One region of the Nocardioides sp. BGA-UO-ETr-FS32 genome, then DNA from elsewhere that is predicted to be linked to it. Evidence: riboswitches for the same ligand, from Rfam matches in the RefSeq annotation. Region 1 holds a riboswitch; the other holds the start of a gene.
What was found. Region 1 has a riboswitch for cobalamin ahead of AC57BS_RS25300 (VWA domain-containing protein). Riboswitches for the same ligand answer to the same signal wherever they lie in the genome.

Region 2: linked by a shared signal. The riboswitch ahead of cobN (cobaltochelatase subunit CobN) and the one ahead of AC57BS_RS25300 (VWA domain-containing protein) in region 1 are both predicted to bind cobalamin.

What each region holds. Positions count from the first base shown of each region.
Region 1 is NZ_JCAQOX010000017.1:1,073,151-1,080,172, forward strand. Features, by position in the region: gene cobBC (bifunctional hydrogenobyrinic acid a,c-diamide synthase/histidinol phosphate aminotransferase CobBC) at 1-147, opposite strand, end outside; gene cobO (cob(I)yrinic acid a,c-diamide adenosyltransferase) at 165-779, opposite strand; gene bluB (5,6-dimethylbenzimidazole synthase) at 779-1,420, opposite strand; gene AC57BS_RS25300 (VWA domain-containing protein) at 1,417-3,501, opposite strand; cobalamin riboswitch at 3,528-3,663, opposite strand; gene cbiE (precorrin-6y C5,15-methyltransferase (decarboxylating) subunit CbiE) at 3,682-4,896, shown strand; gene AC57BS_RS25310 (NACHT domain-containing protein) at 5,112-7,022, opposite strand, start outside.
Region 2 is NZ_JCAQOX010000014.1:25,212-32,233, reverse strand. Features, by position in the region: gene cobN (cobaltochelatase subunit CobN) at 1-2,637, opposite strand, end outside; cobalamin riboswitch at 2,664-2,802, opposite strand; gene AC57BS_RS09995 (ferredoxin-like domain-containing protein) at 2,847-3,671, shown strand; gene AC57BS_RS09990 (hypothetical protein) at 3,771-4,115, opposite strand; cobalamin riboswitch at 4,154-4,229, shown strand; gene AC57BS_RS09985 (precorrin-8X methylmutase) at 4,281-4,934, shown strand; gene AC57BS_RS09980 (precorrin-2 C(20)-methyltransferase) at 4,931-6,535, shown strand; gene AC57BS_RS09975 (cobalt-precorrin-4/precorrin-4 C(11)-methyltransferase) at 6,535-7,022, shown strand, end outside.

The DNA of each region.
Region 1 (7,022 bases):
GCCGGTGGCGAGCGCGTGGTAGCCGGGATCGATGTAGTCGGGGCCGACCTTGTGGCCGCTGACGGTGTGGCCTGCGCGGGCGAGCGCGGCCATCAGCCCGGTGGCGACGGTGGTCTTGCCGTGGCCGGACGCGGGCGCGGCGACCATCAGGCGGGGGAGGCGCGTCACCACTCGATGCCTCGCTGGCCCTTCTGCCCGACGTCCATCGGGTGCTTGACCTTGGTCATCTCGGTGACGAGGTCGGCGGCCTCGACGAGTCGCGGGTCGGCGTTGCGGCCGGTGATGACCACGTGCTGACGACCGGTCCTCGACGTCAGCGAGGACACGACGTCGTCGACGTCGACCCAGCCCCACGTCATCGGATAGGTGAACTCGTCGAGGACGTAGAGGTCGTGCCGCTCCTCGACCAGCGCCCGCTTGATCTCGGCCCAGCCCTCGGCGGCAGCCGCGGCGTGGTCGTCCTCGCTGCCGCCCTTGCGCGACCACGACCAGCCGGAGCCCATCTTGTGCCAGGTGACCGGCCCGCCCTCGCCGGTCTGCGTGTGCAGCTCGCCGAGGCGCTCGAGGACGGTCTGCTCGCCGATGCGCCACCTGGCGGACTTCACGAACTGGAAGACCCCGATGTCGAAGCCCTGGTTCCACCCGCGCAGCGCGAGCCCGAAGGCCGCGGTCGACTTGCCCTTGCCGTCGCCGGTGTGGACGGCGAGCAGCGGGCGGTTGCGGCGCTGGCGCGTGGTGAGGCCGTCGTCGGGGACGGTGGTCGGTACGCCCTGCGGCATCAGGCCCTCCAGCTGTCGACGTGGACGGCTTCGTCGAGGGTGCGACCCCGGCGCCAGCCGTGGCGTACGAGGTCGGGCACCTCCTGCAGCTCCGTCACCGGACCGAGGCAGAGCCACGCGACCGGGCGTACGCCGTCGGGCAGGCCGACGAGGTCGGCGAGGAACTCCTCGCGGTAGAACGACACCCACCCGACGCCGAGTCCCTCGGCGGTGGCGGCGAGCCAGAGGTTCTGGATGGCCAGGCAGGTGGAGTAGAGGCCGGTGTCGGCGATCGCGTGGCGGCCGAGCACGTGCTGCCCGCCGCGGGACTCGTCATAGGTGACGACGACGCCGAGCCCTGACTCGCGGATGCCTTCGACCTTGATCTTCTCGAAGGTCTCGCGTCGCTCCGGCGGCAGCTCGGCGGCGAACGTACGCCGCTCGGTCTCGACGTGCTCGGCGAACGCCTCGCGGGTCCCGTCGTCGAAGACGAGCACGAAGTCCCACGGCTGCGAGTGCCCGACGCTGGGTGCGTGGTGCGCCGCCTCGAGCACGCGTCGCAGCCGGCCCAGGTCGACGGTCTCGCCGCTGAACTCCGCCCGTACGTCGCGCCGGCGGGCGATGACGTCGTAGAGGTCCTGGCTGAGCGTCTGCGGGCTCATGCGGCGCGGGCCAGGCCGGCGAGCGCCTGCGCGCTGACGTCGGCGATCGGCAGGTGGGTCGCCCGCATGGCCTGCGCGAGTGCGCCGGCGAGGCCCATCCGCATCGGGCCCTGCTCGCAGTCGACGACGACCGCGGTCGTCCGGTGCTCGGCGATCCATTGCGCGGCCTGTCGGCTGCGCGCGACCGCGTCCTGGCCGTGGGTGGCGCGGCCGTCGGTGATCACGATGAGCAGCGGGCGCCGGCGCGGGTCGCGTACGGCCTCGACGCGCAGCACCTCGGCCGCGGTGAGCAGGCCCTCGGCGAGCGGCGTACGCCCTCCCGCCGGCAGCTCGGCCAGGCGTCGGGCGGCGATGTCGACCGAGTGGGTCGGCGGCAGCGCGACCTCGGCGCCGTCGCCGCGGAAGGTGACCAGCCCGACCTTGTCGCGGCGCTGGTAGGCGTCGAGCAGCAGGCTGAGGATCGCGGTCTTGACCTGCTCCATCCGCTTGCGCGCGGCCATCGACCCGGACGCGTCGACGCAGAAGAGCACGAGGTTGGCCTCGCGTCCCTCGCGTCGTGCGGTCCGGAGGTCGGTGGGCTCGAACCTGAGCCGCCCACCGGTCCTGCCGCGAGCCTGCTGGTGCGGAGCGGCGGCGCGGATCGTCTCGACCAGGTGCAGCCCGCCGGTGCCCTGCGGGTCGGCCCCGATGCGCCGGCCGTTGGAGGTCAGCGCCCGGCTCCGCTTGCCCGACTCGCCCGCTCCCGTGCCGTGGACCTCGAAGCGCCGCACCTTGTAGGGATCCGCGGCCCCGATGACACTCTCCATCGCCAGTCGAGTAGCCCCATCCTCACTCGTCGGTCGAGTAGCCCCCGAGGAACGAGGGGGCGTATCGAGATCCCGGTCGCCCTCACTCGGTGGTTCACCTTCATTCGGTGGTCGAGTAAGGCCGTCCTCATTCGCTGGTCGAGTAGCCCCCGAGGAACGAGGGGGCGTATCGAGACCCTCTCCCTCAGAGTCCCCCTCGCCATCCCCCTCCGGCTCCGGCGGTAGGGGCGGCTCCGGCTCCGGCTCCTCATCCCCCAGCACCGCATCGAGCAGCTCCTCGTCCAACCCCGGCGCATCGAACGGATTCCTCCGTCGGCGGTGCGGCAGCGCGAGCAGCGCAGCCTGGCGGATGTCGACCTTGGTAACGGTGGTCCTCCCGTTCCACGCCGCGTGCGCCACCGCCGTACGCGTGGTGACGATGTCGGCGCGCATCCCGTCGACCTCGAAGGCGGCGCACACCTCGGCGACCTTGGTGAGCACCGCATCGGTGAGCTCGACCTCGGGGAGCAGCTTGCGGGCGGAGGCGATCCGATCGGTCAGCGCGCGCTCCGCGTCGGCGTACGCCTCGACGAAGGCAGCCGGGTCGGCGTCGAAGGCCAGCCGGCGGCGTACGACCTCGGCGCGCAGCTGCGGGTCGCGCGGCGCGGCGATCTCGACGGTGAGGCCGAAGCGGTCGAGGAGCTGGGGGCGGAGCTCGCCCTCCTCGGGGTTCATGGTGCCGACGAGCACGAAGCGGGCGGCGTGCGCGACCGAGACGCCGTCGCGCTCGACGGTGGAGCGGCCCATCGCGGCGGCGTCGAGCAGCAGGTCGACGAGGTGGTCGTGGAGCAGGTTGACCTCGTCGACGTAGAGGATGCCGCGGTGCGCGCGGGCGAGGAGGCCGGGGTCGTACTCCGCGACGCCGTCGGCCAGCACCTTGGACAGGTGGAGCGAGCCGAGCACGCGGTCCTCGGTGGCGCCGACGGGCAGCTCGACGAGGCGTACGGGCCGGGTCTCGGTCTCGGCGTCGAGCGGCCAGCGCTGTTCGGGGCCCGGGCCGTCGGGGGAGACGTCGCCGGGCCGGCTCGAGAACCGGTCGCCGGCGACCACCTCGATCGGCGGCAGCACGGAGGCGAGGGCGCGCACGGTGGTGGACTTCGCCGTGCCCTTCTCGCCGCGCACGAGGACGCCGCCGACCTCGGGGGAGATCGTTGTGAGGACCAGCGCGAGGGTCATGTCGTCGCGGTGGTCGGCCGTGGAGGGGACGACGGCGGACAGGGGGTACTGCAGTGGCATGGGGGCTCCCGCTCTCGTTGCCAGCTTCGTTTGGATGGCGGGAGGCCGGTCTTCGGACTTCCGAGGTCGTGCCTCGGTCACCGCAGCGGGCCCTGTGCCGGATTCTCACCGGCTTCCCAGATTCTCCCCAGACTTCGGGGCACCTCTCGCCTTGTCCGCGTCACGATAGCGTCTGCGGCCATGTCGTCCACCGGGGTGCCCAGCGAGGTCGTGGTCGTCGGGATCGGCGCCGACGGCTGGGCCTCGCTGCCCGAGTCCTCGCGGTCACTGGTGCTGGATGCGGCTGTGCTGTGGGGCGGGTCGCGCCACCTGTCGCTGGTGCCCGCGGTGCCCGATCAGGTGCGGGTGCCGTGGCCGTCGCCGCTGTCTGCGGGCCTGCCGTCGCTGCTTGCCGAGTACGCCGGGAGCCCCGTCGTCGCGCTGGCGTCGGGGGACCCGCTGGTGTCGGGGATCGCGACGACGCTGCTCGACCTGGGCGCGCCCGTACGCGTGGTGCCGGCCGTGTCGTCGGTGGCGCTGGCCCGGGCGCGGATGGGGTGGTCGGCGGAGTCGTGTGTGGTGGTCTCGCTGGTGGGGCGGCCGGTGTCGCTGGTGGCGCGGGAGCTCGCGCCGGGGCGGCGGATCCTGGTGCTGTCGTCTGATGCGTCGACGCCTGCTGCGGTCGCGTCGCTGCTGACCTCGTCGGGTTGGGGCGCGTCTTCCATGACGGTCCTCGGGGACCTGGGCTCGTCGTCCGAGTCGTCGGGCTCGGGCATCGCCTCGTCGTGGTCGGGCTCGTCGCCGAAGCTGAACGTCATCGCCCTCGAGGTTGTCGGAAACGGTCCCGCCTCCTGGGCGCCGGGCCTCACCGACGACGCCTTCGAGCATGACGGCCAGCTCACCAAGCGCGACCTCCGCGCCTCCGCTCTGGCCCGCCTGATGCCCGCTCCTGGTCAGATCCTCTGGGACGTCGGCGCCGGCGCAGGGTCGGTCGGCATCGAGTGGATGCGCGCCCACCCGTCGTGCCTCACCTTCGCCATCGAGTCAGACCCGGTACGCGCCGACCGGATCATGCGCAACGCCCAGGCGCTGGGCGTGCCCGACCTTCAGTTGGTGATCGGCCGCGCGCCGGATGCCCTCGAAGGGCTGCCCGCCCCGGAGGCGATCTTCATCGGTGGCGGCGCCACTCGCGAAGGGGTTCTCGAAACTTGCTTGAGCTCAATCAAGCCCGGTGGCCGCCTCGTCGTCCATGGCGTCACTCTGGAGACCGAGATGCTGCTGGCCAAGGCGTACGCCGACCACGGCGGCGAGCTCATCCGCGTGGGCGTGGAGAGGGCTGCCGCGATCGGAGGCTTCACGGGCTGGACGCCAGCCCGCGCGGTAACGCAGTGGGCTTGGGACAAGGCTGAGAACTGAGGCACGGGACCAGCGTCGCTTCGCCCAGAATGACGCACGCGAGGCGGGCGAGGCTCACGGGCGCTCAGGCTTCTACGGCGCGGCGCTCTTTCGACGGGCTGGGCGGGGCGTGGTGTCCGGGGACGGGCTTACCGGTGTCTGGCCGGCTAGGGGTACCGCGAGTCTGGCCAGCGGCGGAAGCAGAGTCAGGACGACAAGTTGGTGGACGCTGCAATTCAGCGAGTTCGAGCGGTCGCTTCGAGGAGCGACGTCGCCGCGGACACGGCGGCGTTGAGGGTGAGGTCGCGGACGAGGATGGGCGGCTCGTGGCAGTTGAGGAGGTTGAGGCAGTGCTCGATGAGGTCGGGGTCGTTGTCGGTGCGCGGGATAGAGGTCATCAGTGTTGATAGCTGAACCGCCTCGGTGAACGGGGTCGTGGGGGCGGTGGCATATCGGCGGACCGTGTGTGCTGCGTCGGCGTCTGTGGCAAGGCGTCTACGTGCGTGACGGATGACTGCGGGCTCGAACATGGAGTCGTCGTCGGTGCTGCCAAAGAGGTGTAGGAACGAGGTCGTGACATAGGGGACGAGTTCGGCTGGAGCGGCGGCGAATGCGACGGCGATGGCGGTTTGGGGGTGCGGACGTCTGCGACGGCGTCGCGGGCTGCCCTCGGGGTGGATTTCGGGCATGTCGGGGCCGGGATCGGCCGGTATCCCGGGGCCCATGGCGTCGCGGCGGTGGCGTGCGTTGTCGATGTCTTGCTTCTGCGCGATCCAGAGCTCTTGAACCGCTGGATGCGTAGGTTGGAGGACCGCAAGCGTTTCGAAGAGTGCGTCGCCGAATCCTTCTGGAGCTGTTTCGGTCCCGAACCGAGATGTGACGAGCTCGATGAGGGCGGACTCGTCAATGTTGTAACGCAGAGGGTCTTGCGCCATCAGGACGGCCAAGTCGCGAAGATGGTTGCTGGTGTGGATGTTCGCGCCTACGGCTTCAGTGACTTCTTGTCGGTTGCGGGTGGGGTCGGTGACGAACCAGTTCAAGATCGCGTCCTTGGCGAGAAGCGCAGCGTTTTCGTTCACCCGGTGGCGTAGTTGTTCGTCGATTGCCGGGAAGTGCCGGGCGACCGTTGCAAGGGCGTCCCACAAGGCTGCGGAGGTCTCGTCAAATTCGTGTCCTTTGATGTGTTCGAAGAGGTCGTCCCCGAAGTCGTGGCGGAGGTCGTCCCAGTTGGCTGCGACTTCGTGGACGAGGACGGCGTCAATCCCGGTCAGTGTGCCTTGAAGGGACACGGTTGTCGGGCGACCCGTGTTGACCTCGGTCTTGCCGACCATTTGTTTCCACGTCCGGGTGACGCACATACCAACCCAAGCTGCGCGGCGGCGTTCGTCGTGGTCGTATCCGTAACTGGCGGCGACGTCTGCGAGGTGGGTAACGGCGTCATCCAGTTCATCCGTGGAGATCGCGCCAGCCTGGTGTTGATGAACAAGCGCGCGGTGGTAGGCGAGGGACGCGATGGTCTTCACGTTGCCGGCGGCCTCGTCGGCCCATCCAGCGCAGGCTTGGACCGCGACGTGCGATGCGGCGGGGGTGGTGGCGAGTATTCGGTTCAGGTCGTACCGGATCGACGGGGGCGGTACGCGCAGTCTGGTAAGCAAGCGTTGAAGGGTGTCGTGGCGCCACCCAGGGTGGTCGGCGGAGGCGTAGAGCAGACCGGCGAGGTAACGGTTGGGGGAGGTGCGGTAGGCGCGTAGTGATGCGAGCGTGAGCCGGGCTCGGTCGTCAATTACGGCGCGGGAGGTGGGGCAGGTTGCTGTACGGGTGGCGAAGTTGAATTGCGTGTCGCCGTGCCAGGGGTCGTTGCTAGCGGCCAGGAGAGGCATCGCTTCTGCGGAGGTTTGCTCGACTATGCCGTCGCCGGCATCGTGGTCGGTCTGGATGAGCTCGTCGAGGCAGTCGGCCAGTGCTGACGCGACGATGTCAGGGCGAGCGAACCGAGGGCGCGTGAGGTCGGTGGTGCCGTCGTGGAGTTCGTGAAGTATCTGCAAGAGTCGGACGCGTGCTGGTTCGGCCCCCAGAACTCCTTGTGCGATAACAGCGACCTGGGACGCGCGAGCAGCTGGGCCGTTAATGGCGGCTATTAGCGCCTC
Region 2 (7,022 bases), on a different contig from region 1:
CCACGCGAGGCGGGACGGCACCGCGCGCGGGTCGACGGTGTAGAAGTTGCGGCCGGTCGGCAGCACGTTGACCAGCCCGCGCAGCGGCGAGCCCGACGGCCCGGCCGCGATGAAGCCGCCGTCGAGCGCGTGGACGACCGCGTCGAGCTCGTCGGTGGTGCGGGCCAGGCGCGGCACGACCTGGGTCGCCGCGAACTCCAGCACCCGCTGGACCTCGGGGTCGTCGTGCAGCTCCGCCGCGCGGGCGGGGTCCCAGTCGGCCTTGTCCATCTGCTCGACGAGGTCGCGCGCGATCGCCTCGATCGCATCGACGTCGGCGGTGGTCTCGATACGCCGCTCGTCCCTCGCGGCTACTCGACCAGCGATTTCTCCACTCGGTGGTCGAGTAGACCCCGAGGAACGTGGGGTCGTATCGAGACCCAGTCCCAATGCCGCGCGCAACCCCGGCACCGCCTGCGCCTGCCCCCCGAACACCTGCGCGGCCCGGAGGATCGCGAGCACCAGGTTGACCCGCGCCTCGCCGCTCGGCGCCTCGCCGAGCACGTGCAGGCCGTCGCGGATCTGCGCGTCCTTGATCTCGCAGAGCCACCCGTCGACGTGCATGATGAAGTCGTCGAACTCCTCGTCGTCCGGCTGCTCGTCGAGCCCGAGGTCGCGGTGCATCTCGGCGGCGTGCATGAGCTGCCAGATCTCGCCGCGGATCGCCGGCAGCTTGGCCGGGTCCATCGCGGCGATGTTGGCGTGCTCGTCGAGGAGCTGCTCGAGCCGGGCGATGTCGCCGTAGGACTCGGCGCGCGCCATCGGCGGCACGAGGTGGTCGACGATCGTCGCGTGGGCGCGGCGCTTGGCCTGCGCGCCCTCGCCGGGGTCGTTGACGAGGAACGGGTAGACCACCGGGAGGTCGCCGAGCGCGGCGTCGGTGCCGCAGCTGGCCGAGAGGGCGGCGTTCTTGCCGGGCAGCCACTCGAGCGAGCCGTGCTTGCCGAGGTGCACGACGGCGTCAGCCTTGAAGCCGTGCTCGAGCCAGCGATAGGCACCGAGGTAGTGATGGGTCGGCGCGAGGTCGGGGTCGTGGTAGATCGCGATCGGGTTCTCCCCGAACCCGCGCGGCGGCTGGATGAGCAGCACCACGTTGCCCGCAGGAAGAGTGGCAAGCACGAGATCGCCGGCGCCCCCATCCGATGACTCCGTGACGAAGAGCGAGCCGGGCGCCTCGCCCCACGCCTCGACCATGTCGGCGCGCAGGTCCGCGGGCAGGTCGGCGGTCCACGCGGCGTACTGCTCCGGCGTGATCCTCACGTGCGCGTCGGTCAGCTGCGCGTGCGTGAGCCACTCCTCGTCCTGGCCGCCCGCCGCGATGAGGGCGTGGATCAGCGCATCGCCGGCTGCGGTCTCGGCCTCCCTCTCGGTGGTCGAGTAGTCCGAGCGAGGAACGAGAGAGGACGTATCGAGACCTTCGAGACCATCCAGGATGTCCGTGACGACGTTCCCCTCGCCCAGGTCGTACCCCTCCTCCCGCAGCCTCCGCAGCATCCGGATCGCCGAGACCGGGGTGTCGAGCCCGACGGCGTTGCCGATACGCGCGTGCTTGGTGGGGTACGCCGACAGCACGAGGGCGAGCCGCTTCTCGGCGTTGGGGATCCGGCGCAGGCGGGCGTGCCTGACCGCGATGCCCGCCACGCGCGCGCACCGCTCGGGGTCGGCGACGTAGCGCGGCAACCCGTCGGCGTCGACCTCCTTGAAGGAGAACGGCGCCGTGATGATGCGTCCGTCGAACTCCGGGATCGCGATCTGGGTCGCGGAGTCCATCGGACTCACGCCGTCGTCGGACGCCTCCCACTCCGCGCGGCTGCTCGTGAGGCAGAGGCCCTGGATGATCGGGATGTCGAGCGCGGACATCCGCGCGACGTCCCACGACTCGTCGTCCCCGCCTGCGCTGGCGCCCGCGGGCACGCTGCCGCCGGCCGCCAGCACGGTGACGACCAGCGCGTCGAGCGTGCCGAGCGCGTCGTACAGCTCGTCGGGCGCGGACCGCAGCGACCCGGCGAAGACCGGTACGCCAACCGCCTGCCCCGTCGCGTCGATCGCGTCCGCGAGGGCGTGGGCGAATGCGGTGTTCCCACTGGCCTCGTGGGCGCGGTAGTAGAGCACCCCGACTCTCATCGCTGGTCGAGCAGCCCGCGAGGAACGAGCGGGCGTATCGAGACCCTCTCGCGCCGCAAACCCCCACTGCGGCAGCACCTGCGGCGGCTCGAACCCCTCCCCCGTCAGCAGCACCGTGTCGGAGAGGAACGCGTGCAGCTGCCGGAGGTTCGCCGGCCCGCCCTCGGCGAGGTAGCGGTGCGCCTCGGCAGCGACCCCCATCGGAACCGACGACAGCTCCATCAGCTCGGCGCTCGGCGACTGCTCACCTCCGAGGACGACGACGGGCTTCCCGGTCGCCGCGACGCGCGTGAAGCCGGAACACAGGTCTTCACGTGAGCCGAGCAGTCGGCCGACCACGAGGTCGCAGCCCTCGATCACCTCGGCCATCGACTGGTGGCCGGGCCGCGCCGGGTTGGCGAGCACGTAGTCGGCGCCGGACTCCCCCGCGCTCAGCAGGTCGGTGTCGGACGTGGACAGCAGTGCGATGCGCACGGATCCTCCTCGGGGTTCTCGCCCCTCTGATGGGATCCGCGTGGGCCAGTATCTGGCTGCGGGCCTGCACGCAGGCCCTCACAGTGGCGGAACCGCCCCGGACTGACACCGGGTTCCTGGGTTCCACGCGGAGTGGTGCGCACGACCCTAGCGGCAGCTGCTCTTCGCCGGGCGTATCGAGACCACGACGCCATGCCAAGATCGCCCCCGTGACCCAGCGGACCCGAGGCGACCTCTGCCCCGGCGTCTTCCGCCCGTGGCCCGCCGACGACGGCGCACTCGTACGCCTCCGCGTCCCCGGCGGCCGCCTCACCCGCACCACGCTGCTGGCGCTGCTCGACGTCGCGGAGGCGTACGGCGACGGGCAGGTCCACCTGACCAAGCGGGCCAACCTCCAGCTCCGCGCGCTCCCGCTGGTCGACGGTGACGTCCCGCCGGAGGTCGTCGAAGCGATCCGCGCCACCGGCCTGATCCCGCACCCCGACCACGAGCTCGTCCGCAACGTCCTCGTGTCGCCACTGACCGGGCTGCACGGCGGCCGCGCCGACCTCCGCCCGGTCACGGCCGAGCTCGACGATCGCATCTGCGCGACCCCGTCCCTCGCGAAGCTCCCGGGCCGCTTCCTGTTCGTCCTCGACGACGGCCGGGGCGACCTCACCTCGCGGACCTGCGACCTCGGCCTCGTCGCCCTCTCGGCCGACGAGGTCCAGCTCCGGATCGGGTCGTCCCGCTGGGGCCCGGTCGTCCCGCTGCACGAAGCCGCCGCCCGACTCACCGGCCTGGCCCGCGCCTTCCAGCAGGTCCGCGGCAGCGACGAGCAGGCGGCGTGGCACGTCGACGAGCTCCCGGTCGCGCCGGAGGCGCACGACGCCGACCCCCGCGCGCTCGTACGGTCCGAGCCTCCGGCGTACGGCGACATCGCCCCCAGCGTCAATCACATCGAGGTGGAGGCCGGAGTGCTTGAGCGAAAGTTTTCACTCACTCTCCCGGAGCACCTGGTCGTCACCCCGTGGAAGTCGCTCATCGCCCGCTGACCCGGGTCAGCGTGCACCATGCAGGCAGTTCGCGTGCTCGACGAACAAGTCCACGCTCAGCCGACGCCATCACGGCACGAACTGCCTTCATGGTGCTCGTCAGGCGTGCGCGTACGGCGGGATCAGCGCTCCGGCGACGACGCACGCCCAGCCGAGGAAGAGCCACGGGTAGTGCCGCCCCGTCGACGGCACCGGGCTGCGGATCTCGCGCAGCCGCCCGCGATAGCCGATCGCGGCGAGGACGCTGCCCCCGAGCGCGAGCGGTGGCCCGATCCAGAAAGCGGCGAGGCCGCTGCTCGACGCGAGGTAGGCGTACAGGCCTGCGATACCCAGACCTGCCGCGATGAGCGGGACGGCACTGCGCAGCAGCTGGTTGAGCTCCAGCTGCTTGACGGTGCGGTCGGCGGGATCCATGGCGACCGCACCGTATCCGGACATCCACATCTGCCCCTCCTGCCCTAGGCTGCCCCCGTCACGCGACGCAGGAACCCGGTGCGAGTCCGGGGCGGTTCCGCCACTGTCAGTCCCCCAGCCAGATCGGGGGCGAGCCAGACACTGCCCGCGCGGCGTTACCTGCCTACCCAGGGGCGCGAACCCCGAGGAGCCGTGATGAGCCTGCTTGCCCGACCGACCCGTCGCTACGACTACATCGCCAACGGGGCCGCGATCTACGACGAGTCGTTCGCGACGATCCGCCGCGAGGCCCGCTTCGACCACCTGCCCGCGGACGCGGAGCGCGTCGCCGTACGCATGGTCCACGGCGCCGGCCAGACCGACCTGACCGACGACCTGGTCATCCACCCGCGCCTGGTCAGCGCAGCGCGCGAGGCGCTCGACGGCGGCGCGCCGATCATCACCGACGCCCACATGGTCGCGTCCGGCGTCACCCGCGCCCGCCTCCCCCGCGACAACGAGGTGCTCTGCGCGCTGCACGACCGGCGTACGCCCGACCTCGCGATGCTGATGGGCACCACCCGCTCGGCCGCCGCGCTCTCGCTGCTCACCGACCGCCTCGAGGGCTCGGTGGTCGCGATCGGCAACGCTCCCACTGCGCTGTTCCACCTGCTCGAGATGCTGCTCGACGGAGCTCCGCGACCGGCCGCGATCGTCGGCGTACCCGTCGGCTTCATCGGCGCCGCCGAGTCCAAGCAGGCACTCGAAGAAGTGGACCTCGACATCCCCTACCTCACCGTCCGCGGCCGCCGCGGCGGCTCGGCGATGGCCGCCTCCGCCCTCAACGCGCTGGCCCAGGAGCGGGAGTGACCGGCCGGCTGTACGGCAGGCTCTACGGGGTGGGCCTGGGGCCCGGCGACCCCGAGCTGGTCACCCTCAAGGCCGCCCGGCTGATCCGCGACGCCGACGTGATCGCCTTCCACGCCGGCGTCGGCAAGCAGTCCAACGCCCGCCGGATCGCCGCCGACCTCATCCCGGGCACGGCGATCGAGGAGGAGCTCCGCTACCCCGTCACGACCGGCCCGACCGCGCACCCGGGCGGGTACGCCGGCGCGATGGCCGAGTTCTACGAGGAGTGCGCCTCACGTCTGGCCGCCCACCTCGAGCAGGGCCGTACGGTCGTCGTGCTGGCCGAGGGCGACCCGCTGTTCTACGGCTCGTTCATGTACCTCCACGACCGGCTCGCCCCGCGCTTCGAGACCGAGGTCGTCCCGGGCGTACCTGCCTTCGCCGCCGCCACCGCCGTCCTCGCCTCGCCGCTCGTGCGGCAGACCGACGTGCTCACCGTGCTGCCCGGCACCCTCCCCGTCCCCGAGCTCGCCCGCCGCCTCGCCGACACCGACGGCGCGATCATCATGAAGCTCGGCCGTCGCTTCCCCGGCGTCGTCGACGCGCTGCGCCAGGCCGGCAGGTTGGAGCACGCGCTGTACGTCGAACGCGCCTCGATGCCCGCCGAGCGCTGGATGCCCGTGGTCGACGTCGACCCCGCGACGGTGCCGTACTTCTCGCTGATCGTCGTCCCCGGCGACAGCGTCGCCGAGGACCCCGGCGGGAGAAGGCCTCCGGTCGCCGGTCGAGCAGCCCGCGAGGACCCACCCTCCCTCGGCGGTCGAGTAGCCCGCGAGGACTCACCCCCCCTCGGTGGTCGAGTAGCCCGCGAGGGACGAGCGGGCGTATCGAGACCCCACCCCCTCAAGGTCATCGGCCTCGGCCCCGGCCCCAATCGCTGGCTCACCGACGAAGCACGCGAGGCCCTGGCAGAGGTCGACCACGTCGTCGGCTACGCCCCGTACGTCCACCGTGTCCCCCAGCGCGAGGGCCTCACCCGCCACGCCTCCGGCAACACCATGGAGGTCGACCGCGCCCGCCTCGCGCTCGACCTCGCGCAGAGCGGCGAGCGCGTGGCCGTCGTGTCCGGCGGGGACGCGGGCGTCTTCGGGATGGCGAGTGCCGTGTTCGAGGCAGCGCTCGACTACCCAGACGTACCTGTCGAGGTCCTCCCCGGCGTCAGCGCGGTCCAGGCCGTCGCGGCCAAGGCCGGCGCCCCGATCGGCGCGGACTTCGCGGTCCTGTCGCTGAGCGACCGGCTCAAGCCGTGGCCGGTGATCGAGAAGCGCCTCCACGCGATCGCCGAGGCCGACCTGGTGCTCGCGGTCTACAACCCCGCCTCGGGCAGCCGCACGACCCAGGTCGCCGACCTCCAGAAGCTCTTCCTGGAGCACCGCAGCCCCGACACGGTCGTCGTGGTCGGCCGCGACGTCGGGCGCGCCGAGGAGTCACTGACCGTGACCACCCTCGCCGAGCTCGAGGCCGACACGATCGACATGAAGTGCCTGCTCATCGTCGGCGCCTCGTCGACCACCGTGACCGCAGCCGGCCACGTCTGGACGCCCCGCTTCGTGGAGGACTGATGACCGTCCACTTCGTCGGCGCCGGTCCCGGCGCGGCCGACCTGATCACCCTGCGCGCCGCCTCGCTCCTCGCGGCGGCCGACGTCGTGCTCTACCCGGGGACGTACCTCGACGCCGAGGTCCTCGCCCACTGCGCGGATGCGCGCCAGGTCGACACGCAAGCCCTCGACCTCGACCAGATCACCGCCGAGATGGTGTCGGCCGCCGCGGAGGGGCAGGAGGTCGTACGCCTCACCTCCGGCGACCCGTCCCTCTACTCCGCCCTCGCCGAGCAGACCGCCCGGCTCGACGCGGCCGGCGTCGCGTGGGAGGTGTGCCCCGGCGTCCCGGCGTACGCCGCCGCAGCCGCCGCCGTCGGCCGCGAGCTCACCGTGCCTCTCGTCGCGCAGAGCGTCGTGCTCACCCGTACGCAGGCCCGCTCGACCGCGATGCCGGCCTCCGAGTCGCTGGCCGCCTTCGCCGCGACCCGCGCGACCCTCGTCCTGCA